DNA from 4 places in the Janthinobacterium breve genome. Region 2 is predicted to be linked to each of the others. Evidence: predicted binding sites of a transcription regulator. Region 2 holds the regulator's gene; each other region holds the start of a gene.
What was found. The regulator FliA, encoded in region 2, starts transcription of late flagellar genes. The targets are predictions, from matches to a motif close to CTAAAGTTTNNNNNNNNNNNGCCGNTA.
Positions count from the first base shown of each region.

Region 1: a site for FliA is predicted at 2,206-2,232, ahead of ACQ4W0_RS04065 (DUF5610 domain-containing protein). Genes of this name have one in related genera too.
Region 3: a site for FliA is predicted at 2,704-2,730, ahead of ACQ4W0_RS03705 (flagellar protein FliT). Genes of this name have one in related genera too.
Region 4: a site for FliA is predicted at 1,726-1,752, ahead of ACQ4W0_RS18690 (FlxA-like family protein). Genes of this name have one in related genera too.

Region 1 covers NZ_JBNYXY010000002.1:264,546-268,754, forward strand. Annotated here, with positions in the region: gene ACQ4W0_RS04055 (HPF/RaiA family ribosome-associated protein) at 1-290, shown strand, start outside; gene ACQ4W0_RS04060 (GGDEF domain-containing protein) at 553-1,518, shown strand; gene ACQ4W0_RS04065 (DUF5610 domain-containing protein) at 1,520-2,134, opposite strand; gene sbcB (exodeoxyribonuclease I) at 2,281-3,729, shown strand; gene pyrF (orotidine-5'-phosphate decarboxylase) at 3,798-4,209, opposite strand, start outside.
Region 2 covers NZ_JBNYXY010000003.1:189,075-193,283, reverse strand. Annotated here, with positions in the region: gene flhF (flagellar biosynthesis GTPase FlhF) at 1-872, shown strand, start outside; gene ACQ4W0_RS06290 (MinD/ParA family ATP-binding protein) at 865-1,728, shown strand; gene ACQ4W0_RS06285 (RNA polymerase sigma factor FliA) at 1,773-2,504, shown strand; gene ACQ4W0_RS06280 (flagellar motor protein) at 2,486-3,232, shown strand; gene motD (flagellar motor protein MotD) at 3,238-4,026, shown strand; gene ACQ4W0_RS06270 (translation initiation factor Sui1) at 4,077-4,209, shown strand, end outside.
Region 3 covers NZ_JBNYXY010000002.1:192,299-196,507, reverse strand. Annotated here, with positions in the region: gene fumC (class II fumarate hydratase) at 1-659, opposite strand, end outside; gene ACQ4W0_RS03710 (type IV pilus assembly protein FimV) at 832-1,944, shown strand; gene ACQ4W0_RS03705 (flagellar protein FliT) at 2,364-2,660, opposite strand; gene ACQ4W0_RS03700 (M13 family metallopeptidase) at 2,870-4,209, shown strand, end outside.
Region 4 covers NZ_JBNYXY010000009.1:72,604-76,812, forward strand. Annotated here, with positions in the region: gene dcd (dCTP deaminase) at 1-350, shown strand, start outside; gene ACQ4W0_RS18685 (PrpF domain-containing protein) at 392-1,615, opposite strand; gene ACQ4W0_RS18690 (FlxA-like family protein) at 1,783-2,133, shown strand; gene ACQ4W0_RS18695 (sensor histidine kinase) at 2,175-3,692, opposite strand; gene ACQ4W0_RS18700 (response regulator transcription factor) at 3,695-4,209, opposite strand, start outside.

The DNA of each region.
Region 1 (4,209 bases), on a different contig from region 2:
ACCGCTTCCGCGACAACCTGACCCGCATCGAAGTCCACATCAGCGACACGAATGGCCCGAAAGGCGGCGCCGATGATATTCGCTGCGTCATGGAAGCACGCGTTGCTGGCTATCAGCCAATTGCCGTGACCGAACAGAACGCCACCGTGCATCAATCCGTTGCCGGCGCCACCGACAAACTGAAACGCGCCATCGATAGTGCCCTGGGCCGCCTGCAAGACAGCAAGCGCCACGCCAGCGGCAAGAATGCCGTGATCGATACGGCCGAAGCGGAAGAAACCGCCGAGTAATTCCCCCACTGCAACATTCGCCAGAGACCAAGGCAGCCGTTCAAGGCTGCCTTTGCACATGCGGCCCGCCTTTCGCGCGCGGCAACCACAACGCCAAAAGCATCAGCATTCCAGCGCATGTAGGCGAGAATGAAATAATTGTCGTATTTCCCACAGTAAGTGACATCAGGCAAGCTTTTGCCGTTACGGTCTAGGCCGCTTTACGCTATCATGAAGATACCGGCCCACTGCTCGCGCGCGCCGGCTTTTTGAAAGTATGATTGTGGAACAGATCGGCAACTTCGGTGCTTCAGGCTGCAACATCGGCGATTTACAGCTATTTAGCGATGCTGCGGACAGCCAGACGGCCGCCATGCTGGCGCCCTGCCCCGTCATGCGCCTGGAAGCGGGCGAAGCCATTGCCGACACCCAGGGCACCAGCCTGTACATCGTCCTGCGCGGCTCGCTGGCCGTGGCCGCCGACACCCACACGGGCATGGATGACGGCACCGTCAGCAAGGTCTTGCCCGGCGAAAGCGTGGGCGAACAATCGGTACTCGATGAAGCGAGCAACCTGGCCGCCATATCCGCCCTGGAAGAAACCGACTTGCTGGTAATCGATGCGGCCGTCGTCTGGGAATTGATCGAGCAATCGAACGGCCTGGCACGCAACCTGCTGCGACTGCTGTCCTTCCGCATCCGCGCCGCCAATGCCCTGCTGCGCCGGCGCCAGAAACTGGGCGAATTCTACCGCCAGCTATCGATGGTCGACAGCCTGACGGGCTTGTACAACCGCGCCTGGCTCACCGATTTACTGCCAAACATGATCATCACGGCCCACGCCAGCAGTTCGCCGCTGTCGCTGGTGATGATAGACCTCGACCATTTCAAGCGTTTCAACGACACCCACGGCCACCAGGCGGGCGACCAGGCACTGCGCATCGCCGCGCAAGTGCTGGGAGCAGCCCTGCGGCCCACGGATTTTGCCGTGCGCTATGGTGGCGAGGAAATGATGGTGATCTTGCCCGACACCAGCGAAAACGTGGCCCTGCGGGTCGCCGAGCGCTTGTGCGAGCGCATGCAGCAAGCCGTCATTTTCGCCGACATGCGCAGCGCGTTGCCGCACATCACGGGTTCCTTCGGCGTGGCCAGCCTGGCGGCCGAACAGGACGACGAAGCGCTGATCGCGGCGGCCGATGCGGCGCTGTACCGCGCCAAGGCCAGCGGCCGCAACAGGGTCATGCTGTAGCTCAGGCAGCCTTGCTGTCAGCCGGCTTGGCGGCATCGTCCTTCTTGCTGCTGTGCGCGGCGACGAAATCCGCATAGCCCTTCTGCACCAGTTCATACGTCTTGTCGATATTGCCGGCGATATCGCCATTCAGCACTTTCAAGCCGCCCAGGATGTCGCGCGCTTCCTTGAAGCCTTTTTCCATGCCGCCGCTGATGGTGTCCATGAACTTGGTCAGGGCCGTATCGTCGTCCATGCCGGGATTCTGTTTCTTGTAAGCGTCAAGAAAACCCGTCGACAGCGATACAATGCGGCTCGCCGTCGCTTCGGCGCTATTGTCCTGCGAGGCGGCGTTCTGGATCGCGTCCTCGCCGTACTGGCCCTTCAGCGCTTCATTGATATTCGTGATGGCCGTCTTGTACAGCAGCGCCAGCGGCTCGTTCTCGGAACCGATCGAGACGTTCAGCGAGGCCTGCATGATGGAAGCGTTCAATTGCAGCTTGCTGCGGTCATTCACGCTCATTTCAGTATTGACACCGTCCTTTTGCTGTACTTTATCGTCCTTGCCGGCAACGCCCGTACTGACGGAAGTCACGGAAGGGGTGGAATTGCCGCTTGCGGCGATGGGAATTGACACGATAGGCCTCCTTGAACGGGCAATATATGCCACCATGCGGGAAACGCAATGATGACCATCCTCTCGTGTAGTATCGGCAGGTTTTCAGAAAACTGTAGCAGTGGCGCTTTTACCGGCCCGGATAACCAATCAAGTAACGACCATCAATGACTAAGCAGACCTTTCTTTGGCACGACTACGAAACCTTTGGCGCCCAGCCGCGCCGCGACCGCCCGGCCCAGTTCGCCGCCATCCGCACGGATGCCGAACTCAAGGAGATCGGCGAGCCCATCATGCTGTATTGCCAGCCTGCCAATGATTTCCTGCCAGATCCGCAATCATGCCTGATCACGGGCATCACGCCGCAGCAGTGCTTGCAGCTGGGCGTGCCCGAACACCAGTTCGCCGCCACCATCGAAGCGGCCTTTTCGGAACCGGGCACCATCGGCGTGGGCTACAACACCATCCGTTTCGACGATGAAGTCACGCGTTTCCTGTTCTGGCGCAACCTGATCGACCCGTATGCGCGCGAATGGAAAAACCATTGCGGCCGCTGGGACATCCTCGACGTGGTGCGCATGACGCACGCGCTGCGCCCGGAAGGCATTCAATGGCCGAAGCGCGACGATGGCCAGACCAGTTTTAAACTGGAACACTTGAGCAAGGCCAATGGCCTGGTCCACGAAGCGGCGCACGATGCGCTGTCCGACGTGCGCGCCACCATCGCCCTGGCGCGCCTGATCCGCGAAAAACAGCCGAAACTGTTCGAATTCTGCCTGGCGCTGCACAAGAAGGACAGGGTCGCCAGCGAGATGGGCATGCACCTGGCGGCCAGCGAGCGCCTGCCTTTCCTGCACGTGTCCGGCATGTTCCCCGCCGAACGGGGCTGCCTGGGCGTCGTCTGGCCGCTGGCCACGCACCCGAGCAACAAGAATGAAATCCTCGTCTGGGATTGCGCCTACGATCCACGCGAACTGTTCAGCCTGGACGCGGACACCATCCGCACGCGTTTGTTCACGCGCAAGGAGGCCATGCCGGAAGGCATGACGCGCCTGCCCGTGAAAAGCGTGCACCTGAACAAGTCGCCCATGCTGGTCGGCAATCTGAAAACCCTGTCGCCCGCCATGGCCGCGCAGTGGGGCATCGACATGGACGCCGCGAAAGTCAACGCCCAGCTGGCCGCCACGGCGCCGAACATGGATGCCATCTGGGCCGAAGTGTTCCAGCGCCCGGGCGCGCATATCCCGCTGGATGTGGATGAAGATTTGTACAACGGCTTCGTCAGCAACGACGACCGCCGCCTGCTCGAATCGCTGCGCCGGGAAACGCCGGCCAAGCTGGCCACGGCCCGTCCCTCGTTTGCCGATGAGCGCTTGCAGGAATTGCTGTTCCGCTACCGCGCCCGCAATTTTCCGCAAACCCTGAGCGAAGCAGAAAACCTGCGCTGGGAACAGCACCGCGCCGCCCGCCTGTTCGACGGCGACGGCGGCGCCCGCACCATCGAGATGCTGTTTACAGAAATCGACGTGCTGTCGGAATCAGTGGATGAACGAGGGGAAGAGATATTGGGCGAGCTCTACGATTACGCGGAGATCGTCGCCCCGCAGCGCGACTAAAATCCGGGGTCAGACCCGACGGGACTCGGCGTCCCCGTCTGACCCCAGCATTTAAGGTGTTGGGTTTTTTATACAGAACGGTGCGCATTGATCGCATCGCGCGTTTCGATCGCCACGCGGCGCGCCGCATCGGCGAAATCTTCGCCCGCTTGCGGCGTGGCGTAAATGATGGCGCGCGAAGAGCTGATCATCATGCCCATGCCGTTGGCCGTCTGGCCCGCGCCGACGGTAGCGGCGATGTCACCGCCCTGGGCGCCGATGCCGGGCACCAGCAGCGGCATGTCGCCGACGATGGCGCGCACTTGCGCCAGCTCTTCAGGGAAGGTGGCGCCGACGACGAGCGCGCACTGGCCGTTCTTGTTCCATTTCTCGGCCACCAGGCGCGCCACGCGCTGGTACAGGGGCACGCCGTCCGTGTCGAGGAATTGCAGGTCGGAGCCACCCGGATTCGAGGTGCGGCACAGGATGATCACGCCGCGG
Region 2 (4,209 bases):
GCGAGCCGCAAAAAGCCGTGGTGCTGCGCGAAATGCTGGCCGCCGGTTTTTCGGCCAGCCTGGCGCGCTACCTGATCGACAAGCTGCCCGCCGGCCTCGATGGCGCGCAAAGCATGCGCTGGATCAAGACCGTCCTCAGCCGTAACCTGAATACGGTGGCCAATGAAGACGCCATGCTGGAGCAGGGCGGCGTGTTTGCCCTGGTGGGCCCTACCGGTGTCGGCAAGACCACCAGCACGGCCAAGCTGGCGGCCCGCTGCGTGATGCGCCATGGCCCGGAAAAGCTGGCCCTGATCACCACCGATGCCTACCGTATCGGCGCGCATGAACAGCTGCGCATCTACGGCAAGATCCTCGGCGTGATGGTGCACTCGGTGAAGGATGAAGCGGACTTGCGCATCGCCCTGAAGGAATTGAAAAACAAGCATACGGTGCTGATCGATACGGTGGGCGTGAGCCAGCGCGACCAGATGGTGACGGAGCAGGTGGCCATGCTGTCGGGCGCCGGCGCCGATGTGAAACGCCTGCTGTGCCTGAATTCCACGGCGACGCAGGAAACCCTCAATGAAGTGGTGCGCGCCTACCAGGGCAGCGGCCTGGCCGGCTGCATCATGACCAAGCTCGATGAAGCGGCCTCGATCGGCAATGTGCTCGACGTGGTGATCCGCCAGAAGCTGAACCTGTTTTATGTGTCGAACGGCCAGCGCGTGCCGGAAGACCTGTACCTGGCCGACCGCGGCTACCTGATCGACCGCGCCTTCAAGCTCAAGCGCGATGCGGCGGCGACGCAGTTTTCCGATGACGAACTGCCGCTGCTGATGGCGCAGGCGGCCGCCCGCAACAATGAAGCGCGCGGGGTGCACCTTGGCTAATTTCGATTTCGACCAGGCCGAGGGCTTGCGCCGCATGCTGGCCGGCCCGCAGCCGCGCGTGATGACATTTCTATCGGCCACACCGCAAGATGACAAGGGCGCCATGCTGGTCAACCTGGGCGCCTCGCTGGCCTACGGCGGCAATGACGTGCTGCTGCTCGACGCCAGTGGCGGCGGCGATGGCGTGGCTGCCCGCCTGGGACTGGCGCACGGCGCCAGCCTGCGCGACGTGGCGCGCCAGCAGTGCGCCTTGAACCAGGTCGTCCACCAGGTGCCGCAAGGCTTTGGCGTGGCCAGCCTGGGCGCGCGCAACCACCTGATGGACAGCATGGACTATGCGGGCGAGGAAGAACTGCGCCGCCTGGGCAAGACTTTCGAAGTGCTGGCGCGCCAGAGCGGCATCGTGCTGGTCGACGGCGTCGTGGCCGACGCGGGCGATTGCTTCCCCGTGCCGCTCATGGCCTCGTCCGACATCGTGGTGCAAGTGTCGACCAGCGCCACCTCGATCAAGGCCGCGTACTGCCTGATCAAGCGCCTGAGCCAGGAACTGGGACGCCGTCCGTTTGGCATTCTGGTCACCGGCGCTTCCGAATCCGAGGCAAAAGTGGTATACGATAATATGGCGCAAGCGGCGAGCCGCTACCTGGCCGTGAAACTGACTTCGATGGGGTCGGTGCCTGCCGATGAGTATCTGCACCGCGCGGCGCGTCTGGGCCGCAGCGTGGTCGATGCCTTTCCGCTGGCGGGAGCCTCGGTGGCGTTTCGCGGACTGGCCGAGCGGCTGGTCCGTTCGGCGGCGCCGGTGCTCGGTGGCACCTTGTACCAGACGGGGAGCTTGCACCAATTCAGCGCCTGATTCCATCATCAGCACACGATAGCAGTTAAAACAATAAGCAGCCTATGTACACGGTCAAAGGGAAATCGAACAAGGACTATTTGCTGACGGAGCACATTCCGCTGGTGAAGCGTCTGGCGCACCATATGAAGGCGAAATTGCCGCCTTCGGTCGAGGTCGATGACCTGATCCAGGCCGGCATGATCGGCCTGCTCGACGCCATTACCCGCTATGAAGAGACGCATGGCGCGCAGTTCGAGACGTACGCCGTGCTGCGCATCCGCGGCGCCATGCTCGACGAATTGCGCACCAGCGACTGGCTGCCGCGCAGCATGCGCCAGAACATGCGCAAGATCGAAGAGGCGATGAGCACTCTGCAGCAGCGCCTGGGCCACCCGCCGACGGAGTCGGAAGTGGCGAAATTGCTGAAAATGTCGCTGCCCGACTACCAGGAAATGCTGGGCGACGGCGGCGGCCACCAGTTGCTGTACTACGAAGACTTTCATGACCCGGACGGCAATGACAGCTTCCTCGACCGCCATTGCGTGGACGAGGACAGCGACCCCTTGCGATCCCTGCTCGATACCGATTTCCGGCAATCCGTGATCGATGCCATCGACGCGCTGCCGCCACGCGAGAAAATACTCATGGGCCTGTATTACGAAGAAGAGCTGAACCTGAAGGAGATCGGCGCGGTGATGGGCGTCTCCGAATCGCGCGTCTCGCAGCTGCATACCCAGGCCGTCGCGCGCCTGCGCGCAACCTTGAGGGAGCAGGCGTGGACTGGTCCAGCGTAATCGGGCTGGCGCTGGCGCTGGCGGGCCTTCTGGTCGGCCAGGCACTGGAAGGCGGCAAGATGGCCTCCCTGCTGCAGCCGGCCGCCTTTGCCATCGTCATCGTCGGCACCTTCGGCGCCGTGCTGCTGCAAACGCGGCTGCGCACCTTCGTGCGCGGCCTGGAAATGCTGCGCTGGGTCTTCCTGCCGCCGGCCGACACGCGCGCCGCACTGGCGCGCGACATCGGACAATGGAGTTTGACGGCGCGCCGCGACGGCCCGCTGGCGCTGGAGCGCCTGATGGAAAACACGGCCGACCGCTTCAACGCCAAGGGCTTGCGCATGATCGTCGACGGCATCGCTCCCGACAAGCTGCGCCAGCTGCTCGACGTGGAAATCTCCGCCTATGAAATGGCCGAGCGCCAGGCCGTCAAGGTGTGGGAATCGGCGGCCGGCTATTCGCCCACCATCGGTATTTTGGGCGCCGTGCTGGGCCTGATCCACGTCATGGAAAACCTCACCGACCCGAGTAAATTAGGTAGCGGCATCGCCGTGGCCTTTGTCTCGACGATTTACGGCGTGGGCCTGGCCAATCTGTTGTTCCTGCCGGTGGCGAACAAACTCAAGGCCATCGTCTCGCGCCGCGTGCTGCAGTATGAAATCACGGCCGCCGTGCTGTACGACATCGCCACGGGCGACCACACGCGCATCATCGAAGAGCGCGTGGCCAGCTTGCTGCACGAGCACTGAGCATGATGCGGCGCGCGCGCAGGAAGTATGACGAGGAACCGGACAACCAGGACCGCTGGCTGATCTCGTATGCCGACTTCATCACTTTGCTGTTCGCCTTTTTCGTCGTCATGTATGCGATTTCGCAAGTCAACGAGGGCAAGTACCGCGTCTTCCAGAGCGCCATCGGCCAGGCCTTCAGCCTGGAAAAGGGCGCGCCACCCATCATCATGGAAGCGCCGCAGGCCATCCCGCTGCCCAATCCTGCCCTGAAACGCCGCACGGAAGCCATCCGCCGCGAGCGCGAACACATGACGCGCCTGGCGCAGGACCTGACGTCCACCCTGGCGCCGCTGGTCAAGGAAGGAAAAGTGCGGGTCACGCAGACGAGCCGCGGTGTGAGCGTGGAAATCAACGCCAGTGTGCTGTTCGACCCGGGCGCGGCAGGGCTGACGACGGAGTCGGACCAGGCCTTGCGCGCCGTGGCCGTGCTGCTCAAGGATGACACGCACGATGTGCAGGTGGAAGGGCATACGGATGTCCAGCCGATCAGCAATTCGACCTTTGCCTCGAACTGGGAATTGTCTGCCGCGCGCGCCAGCGCCGTGGTGCGCCTGTTCATCGCCAGCGGCGTGCAAGCGTCGCGTCTGACGGCCGTGGGCCATGCCGACAACATCCCCGTGGCGCCGAACGCCACGCCGGAAGGGCGCGCGCGCAACCGCAGGGTCGCTGTGACGATTTTGTCCGGCATCCCGGAAACGGTGACGGAAGTGCCGACGGCGCCTGTGGCGCCGGCACCTGCACCTGCCAACTGAACCCCGGCGCTTGGTACAATCGCGGCCTTCTCCCTTTTTATCTCTCGATCATGAAAAGCAGTTCCCTGGGCGGTCTTGTGTATTCCACCGAAACGGGCCGCATGTGTCCCGCATGCCGCCAGCCGCTGGCGCAATGCGCGTGCAAGGCGCAAGCCAAGGCGGCGCCTGCGGGCGACGGCGTGG
Region 3 (4,209 bases), on a different contig from region 2:
GGCGGCAACGATGCCGTGATGATGTGCTCGGCAAAGTCCAGCTGCGCCACATAGCCGGAAAATTCCTGGCCCAGGGTCAAGGGTGTGGCATCCTGCAAATGCGTGCGGCCGATCTTGACGATGTCGGCAAACTCCGTGGCTTTGGCGTCGAGCGTGGCGCGCAGCTGGCGCAGCGGCGGCAATACCGTGTTGGCGACGGCCAGGGCGGCCGCCACATGGATGGCGGTGGGGAAGATGTCGTTCGAGGACTGGCCCAGGTTGACGTCGTCGTTCGGGTGCAGCAGGCGCTCGGCGCCGCGCAAGCCGCCGATCAGTTCGGAGCCACGGTTGGCCAGCACTTCATTCATGTTCATATTGCTTTGCGTGCCAGAGCCCGTCTGCCAGACGGCTAGCGGGAATTCTGCGTCATGCTTGCCGGCTAGCACTTCGTCGGCCGCCTGCGTGATGGCGATGGCTTTCTTGCCATCCAGCAATCCCAAGTCCAGGTTGACGTGGGCGGCCGCGCGCTTGACGGTGGCCAGGGCGGCGATCAGTTCGGGCGGCATCTTTTCCGTGGAGATATGGAAGTGCTCAAGCGAGCGCTGCGTTTGCGCTCCCCAAAGCCGGTCGGCGGGTACGTCGATCGGGCCGAAACTGTCGCGTTCGATTCTGCTACTCATGGCATCCCTTTCATCGATGGAGGTGGAATGAGTGTACTCCAGACGTCAAAAAGGCACAGGATGATGCTGTATTGCATCATTTTTGCCATGGCCCATCTATATTTTTGCGATTTCCTGCCGTTAAAGACAGGCGAGTTCCCATTATTTATCTTGTTATCAAAGCGATTAGTCCATGCAAAGCAGCATTGTTTCCCGTTGGTCCCTGATCGCGTGCGCCGCCGCCAGCCTGCCCTTGTCGCCCGTGGCGGGTGCGGCCGAACTGGGCGAGATGGCGGTGCTGTCGCACGTGGGTCAGCCCTTGCTGGCCGAGATTGAACTGACGGCCCTGGCGCCCGAGGAAGCCAATGGCGTGATGGTGCGCCTGGCCTCGCCCGATGTGTACCGGGGCGGCGGCATCGGCATGGACCCGGCCCTGCAGACCTTGACGATCAGTCCGCTGGAGCGGGCTGGCCGGCACTATGTGCGCGTGGCCACCCGGCAAGCGATCCAGGCCAGTCATGTGCATTTGTATTTATTATTGGGCAATGGCAGTGGCGCCATCGTGCGCCTCGGTACGCTGTGGCTGACGCCCGCACCGCCCGCAGCCGTCGCCGCCAGTGCGCCAGCCAGGCCAGCCATTCCGGCGCCCGTGCCTGTGCTGCAGCCGCGCGCTGTGCCCGCCACAGCGCCGCCCGATGCCGCCGCGCTGGCGGCCCGCGCGCGCGCCGAGGGCCTGGTGCGCCCGGCGCGCGTGTTTGTGCCGCCGCCCGCCGCGCCCATGCCGGCTGCCCCCGTGCTGCGCCCGCCGCCGTTGCGCCGCGCCATGGTGCCCGTGGCCGCTTGCGCGCCGCAGGCGGATGCAGGGCAGGCGGAAGCGTGCGTGGCGCTGGACCAGAAAAACGTGGCTCTGAATGAAAAGCTCGGCGAATTGGAAGGCAAGATCGGCGTCTTGCAAAAGGCGCTGGCAATACCCGCCGCTGCGAGCGCTGCCGTTCTGCCTGCCGTGGCGCAAGCGCCGCATGTCAAGCCCAAGCCCCTGCATGGGGCGCCAGCGGCTGACAAGGAAACGAAAGCGGGCGGCAACGGCTTGCTGTGGCTGGGTGTTGGCACGCTGATCTTCCTGCTGCTGACGGCGCTTATCGTGTATGTCGTGCGCAAGCGCAAGCAAGCTGCGGGGCCGGGCGCGCCGTCGAAATACTGGGTCTTGCTGCGCAAGCCATTCCGCCGCAAGAAGAAGGAGGTGCCGGTGCTGACGGAAGCGCTGGAGGCGGCGGCCGAGCCGGAACCGGAGCCGTTCTCGCGTTAATGATGCGGCAAGGCCGCGCCAAGATTTGATATAAAAAAAGATATTCAAAAAAGACAGAAATTGCCTGTCTATCGTGTTGCCTATTTTTCAAAGATGGTGATATGATTAATTCAGTGGACTTGCTCTACGACAAAACAGTCCCAGCCTGGCGCAGTCACCAATGATAGTGTGGCGCGGCAAACAGGTGTAGCGTTGCATAAACGCCTGGGTCTGGAAGCGGTTTGCGATGCCGACGATGTGCTCGCGAACGCCGGATGCAACCGGCAGCGAGGCGGCGCCAGGAGATACCTGGGGTTCGCCTTCCAAATTCCCTTCCTTACTTCCCGAGCGCCGCAGATGCCGCCCTCCCTGGCGCGGCGGCAGACGTAAAAAAAGCACCCGCGGGTGCTGTTTCTGGCGCAGCAGGCTTGCTGATTGACTTACATGTGGGCGCGTGATCCTGGCATGGCATTCGACAGCTGCGTCATCCACGGTTCCGTGATGGCGCGGATTTCGCGGTCATTGGCCAGGATTTGCTTGAGCAAATCGATCTTGCGCAGGCGCGAGGCGCCGGCCAGGGCAGGTACGCTGCCCGTCATAGTCGTGCTGGCGGCGCTGGCGCACTGGTTTTCCAGGGTATCCAAGCCATCCCAGTCGCTCGAACGTGCGGCCACAACCATTTTATTGGTCATTCCTGCAATATTTTCATACATCGAGAGAACGTCGTTGGAGGTCATGAGCACACCCGTAACTAGTGAATGGATTACCGCTTGTCTAGATTAACGGCGTGCTGATCCGAAACTTGAGGGTGTTTTTGAAAAAAAAGTGAAAATAATTTGGATGGTTTTGGCTGGCAGCCGGAATCTCCCGCCGAGCCGTTGTTCCGCATGCGAAAAAGGTATGATTTCAGGCTATGATTTTGCTTATTTTCATCGAAAGGATCGCCATGCACGGTTTGCGTTTTTCCTGGTCCCGGACGCCAGTCCAGGCTGCCATCGCCCTCGCCCTGGCCGGCGCCACCCTGGTCTATGTACCGGCCCAGGCGCATGGCCAGCCAGCGGCCGCCAGCACCCCTGTCCCCGCTGCCGCCACGGCCTTGCCCGGCGACGACTTCTATGACTACGTGAATGGCGAATGGCTGCGCGGCACGGAGATCCCCGCCGACCGCAGCAGCTGGGGTTCCTTCGCCATGCTTGCCAACGCGACCAACGAGCGCATCATCGGCCTCGTCGAAGGCCTGGCGGCGGCGGCACAGAAGGATGCGGCAGCGCGCCAAGTCAGCGATTTTTACCGTTCCTGGATGGATGAAGGGGCTATCGAAGCGAAAGGCTGGGCGCCGATCAAGCCCTTGTTGACAAAGATCAATGGCATCCACGACCAGGCAGGGCTGGCACGCGCGCTGGGCGAGAGCTTGCGCGCCGATGTCGACCCGCTCAACGCCACCAATTTTTATACGGAAAACCTGTTCGGCCTGTGGGTGGCGCAAGACTTGAACGACACCACGCGCAATGTGGCCTATCTGCTGCAGGGCGGGCTGGGCTTGCCCGACCGCGCCTTCTACCAGAGCGACAGCGCGCGCATGCAGGGCTTGCGCACGGGCTACCAGGCGCATATCGCCGCCATGCTCCAGCAAGCCGGCTACAGCGATGCGCCGGCCCGTGCCGCCCGCGTGTTTGCGCTGGAGCAGCAGATTGCCGCCAGTCACGGCAGCCGCGAGGATTCGGCCGATGTCGCCAAGGGCAACAACGCGTGGCGCGCCGCCGACTTCGCCAGCAAGGCGCCAGGCCTGGACTGGAAAGCCTACTTCCAGGCGGCAGGGTTGGGCAATCAGACAGATTTCATCGTCTGGCACCCGACGGCCATGACGGGCAGCGCCGCGCTGGTGGCGAGCGTGCCGTTGGCCACCTGGAAGGATTTCCTGGCTTTCCACGCGATCAACCATTTCAGCACCACCTTGCCGAAGGCGGCCGCCGACCAGCGCTTCGCCTTCTATGGCAGCGCCCTGAGCGGCACGCCGCAGCAGTCGCTGCGCAGCAAGCGGGCGCTGGCCGCGACGAACGCGGCCCTGAGCGACGCCGTCGGCAAGCTGTACGTGGAGCGCTATTTCCCGCCGGAATCGAAAGCCCGCGTGCAGGACATGGTGACGAATATCGTCGCCGCCTTCTCGCGCCGCATCGACAAGCTGGACTGGATGGCGCCGGCCACCAAGGCGCAGGCGCAGGAAAAACTCAAGACCCTGTATGTGGGCGTGGGCTATCCGGAACGCTGGGCCAGCTATGCGGGCTT
Region 4 (4,209 bases), on a different contig from region 2:
TCGTCGATGTGTCGGGCAAGGGCTATTGCATCATCCCGCCGAACTCGTTCGCGCTGGCCCGCACGGTCGAGTATTTCCGCATTCCCCGCAATGTATTGACGATTTGCCTGGGCAAGAGCACCTATGCGCGCTGCGGCATCATCGTCAACGTCACCCCGTTCGAACCGGAATGGGAAGGCTTTGTGACCCTGGAGTTTTCGAATACGACACCGTTGCCGGCGAAAATCTACGCCAATGAAGGCGTGGCGCAAGTGTTGTTCTTCGAATCCGATGAAGTGTGCGAAACCTCGTACAAGGACCGTGGCGGCAAATACCAGGGCCAGGTTGGCGTGACCCTGCCCAAGACCTGATTGCCTTGAAGGGCGGGGCACCAGCCCTGCCTGGTCTTGCTTTAAAACTGCTTCAGCAGCCACGCTTTCAGTGCGGCTGACGGCTGGTACAGGGGAACATGGCCGCGCAGCAAGATTTGCGTGCTGCGCCGGTAGGCCGCGCTGTCGATGGCGATGGCGTCTCCTGCCTGGCGCGCCACGATGGTGGTGTCCAGGATGCCGGCCGGGTTTTCTATGCCGATGTCAATCTCTGCCTCATCCCGCCCGACAGGTGGCACGCCGCGCGCCAGCGCATGCGCCACCGTGCCCGGTATCAAGCAAGCCGCCGCCAGGCAGCAGCCGCCCGAGACGGCCAGCGAGGCGTGGCCCGCCTGTGGCGTAAAGTAACGTACCGCAATATTTCCCTCTCCCGCTGCAGGCCCCACGATACAGAACTTGGGGATGGTTTCGCTGCGCTCCAGTTCTTCCAATGTCATCAACTCGCCATCGCGCCGCCGCAAGCCCATCAGCAGGCCCGCCGCGCGCCACACCTGGCGGATGGCTTGCATGAAAGCCGTGTCCGCCTCCAGTTCCCGTATTGCTTCCTGCGCCGTCTTGCCGAACTGGCTCGCTGGCGCGATGACCATGGGCACGGCCACGTCCACGCACGAGACGTCGTAGCCGTGCACCGTGTCTTGCGCCTTGCCTGTCGGCAATAATTTCCCCGTCTTGGCGCCGGCGGGGTGCTGCAGGAACAGGTCGACGCGGGGGAAGCTGCCGGGCACGCCGGGAATGCCGGTGGCTGTAAAGCTGCCATCGAGTTCGCGCGCCATGCGCGAGGTGGTGATGACGCCCGTGTTGGTGTTGCGGATATCGATATCGTGCGCGCCGATGGCCAGCGCCTCGATCACGCCGCTGTCCAGGCCCCACAGTTGCAGGGCGGACGACATATTGCCGCAGTTCACGCTCCAGTCGATATCGCCGTGCTCGCCGGCCAGCTGCGCCAGGGTGCTGACCATGCGCGGCTGGCCCGCATGCTGTTCCACCTCAACCAGGAAGACTTTATTGCTGGTGGGAGCGCCGCGTCCCAGGCCCGTGATCTGGCGGTTGCCCGGCAGCCGGCCGGACTGGGGCACGCCCATCAGGTGGCGCAGCAATTCCTCGCGCAGCGTTTGCTCGGCCGGCACGCCGGCCGCGTGCAAGACCAGGCCAGTCGACGTGCCGCCGCGCATGTGGTGGACAGGAAACTCGATCACGCCGCAGCGCTGGCGGGGCACGAGGTCGGGCAGGGCGGGCAGCAGAGGCATGGCGATCCGATCAGGGTCTGGCAGGGGAAGCGTCAGTGTGCCAGTTTTTTGTGCCGAGAAGCAAGAGTGTGTGCCGGCGGAGGTCTTTACCTGTCTTTACACCCGCAGCACTACATCCGCGCCCATGCCTGCCGTTAACCTTGGTATCGACACATTCGGGAGGCATCATGGTAGCGGCAATCGGTTCAGGCAGCGCAGTCGGCACAGTCGGCGCGGCCGGTAGCGCCAGTTCGGGCAGCAGTTCGCAGATCGCGGCGCTGCAAAAGCAGATCACGGCGGTGCAAAAGCAATTGACGGAATCGCAGAAGGGCACGCAGACGGACGCGTCGCAAAAGCTGCAACAGCAGCTGGCGCAGCAAATCCAGGCCTTGCAGGCGCAAATTGCTCAGTTGCAAGCGGCAGCCGCGCAACAGGTGGCGCAACAAGATACGCAGACGGCCAGCAGCGCCGATACGGCGACGAGTCCGGCCAAATCAAGCTCGTCCACCCTGGGCAGCATCATCGATACGCAGGCGTAACAAGGTCCCCGGCAATACCCGCCGCCAGGCTCACCGACAGGTCAGCCTGGCGTTTTGACGGGCAGCAGCATTTCCACGCACAGCCCGCCACCGCTGCGCAAGCTGGCCCCGATGCGCCCGCCGTGGGCACTGATGACGTGCTGGGCAATGGCCAGGCCCAGGCCATGGCCGTCCGTGCTGTGCTGGGTATGGCTGGCGCGGAAGAACGGCTGGAAAATGCTGGCCAGGTCGGCGCTGGCAACGCCAGGCCCCCGGTCTTGCACGGCGATGCGCAGCAGATCCTGCTTGCCATCATGCAGGCGCGACAAAGTCACTTCCACCGTGCCGCCATCGGGGCTGTGCTTGACGGCATTGCGCACCACGTTTTCCACGGCGCGCGCCAGCAGTTCCGGCCGGCCCGTGACAGCGGCGTCGGCGACGACCGCGTCGCCCGCCAGCGCTATGCCCACCTGGCGCGCCTTCGCTTCGTAGCGGGCGTCTTCCATAATGTCGTGCAACAGGTCGGCGATGCCGACGTCTTCGCTGAGGGGCGAGCCGGCGCCCGCTTCCAGCCGCGACAGGGTCAGCAGTTCGCCGATCAGCTTATCCATGCGTTCGCTTTCGCGCTCGATGCGCTGCATCGAGGCGTCCATCTTGTCCGGCTGCTGGTGCGCCAGGCCGATGGCTGCCTGCAAGCGCGCCAATGGCGAGCGCAGTTCGTGCGACACATCATGCAGCAAGCGCGTCTGGCTATCCATGAGGCTGCGCAAACGGCCTGTCATGCGGTCGAAATCGCGGCCCAGGTCCGTCAATTCATCGCCGCGCTTGCCGCTGGCGTGAAAACGGGGCGCCAGGTCGCCGTGCGAGGCGGCCTCGAACGCTTGCCGCAAGTCGCGGATGGGGCGCGCAAAATACCAGGCCAGCAAGAAGGAGAACAGCAGGCTGGCGGCGATGGCGGCGGCCAGGGGGATGAAGGTGCGGTAGGGGCTGTCCATGCGCGGTCCGGGTGGCATGCCACCCATGCCACCCATCTCGCGCGACGGGCCGCGCTGGTAGTCGGGGCGCGGCTGCTGCGTGCCGGGCGCTTCGGCACGCGGGCCGCCCATGGCGCGCGGGCCGCTCAGGGTGACGGCGTTGAGCGTGTCGCGCGCGGCGCCCGCCTCGGCAGTGCGAAAGCGGACGGACGAGGGCAGGAACAGCAGGTAGTGCGTGCCGTCGCTGCCGCTGACCTCGCGCACCACGGCATGGGGCGAGCCTTGCGCCAGCAGCGCGCGCGCCTTGCCGAGTATGGCCGGATGGACCTTGCGTCCCATCAATTCTTGCCCTTGGGCATCGACGGCAAACACGCGCATGCGTTCCATCTTGCCGAGAAACTGCTGCAAGGCCTTGCTGCCGCCCGCTTCCAGCGTGGCGCTGGCCGCTTCGATGGCCATCTGCGCGGGCGGGCTGGTGTCGATGTCGAGGGCCCGCTCCTGCTGCGCGGCCCGGTTTTTCAGCCAGAAGGTGCCGCCGATGCCGATGGTGGCCGTTACTTGCGCTAGCATGATGCACAGAAAAAACTTCCAGAACAGACGGCCCACGCTTACTCCTTGATCAGCTGGTAGCCGAGACGGTACACGGTTTGCAGGCAGGAACGGCCGTCGGCCAGGCTGCCCAGCTTGCGGCGCAGGCTGCTCAAGTGCACGTCGATATTGCGGTCGAAGCGCGCCATGGGCCGGCCCAGGCCCAGTTCGGACAATTGATTCTTGCTCACAGGCTTGCCTGCATGGCGCACCAGCACTTCCAGCAGGTTGAATTCCGTGCTCGTCAGCTCCAGGTGCGCGCCGGCCCAGGCGGCGCGGCGCTGTTCGGGCCACATCGTCAACTGCCCCACGGCCAGCGGCGCCAGACCCGAACTGTCGTGCGGCGCCGCTTGCGAACGGCGCAGGATGGCGCGGATGCGCGCCGTCAGCTCGCGCGGCGTGCACGGCTTGGTCACGTAATCGTCGGCGCCCAGTTCCAGGCCCACGATGCGGTCCGTATCGTCGCCGCGCGCCGTCAGCATCAGGATGGGCAGGTTGCTGCCGGCGCGGATGCGGCGCAGGGTTTCCAGGCCAT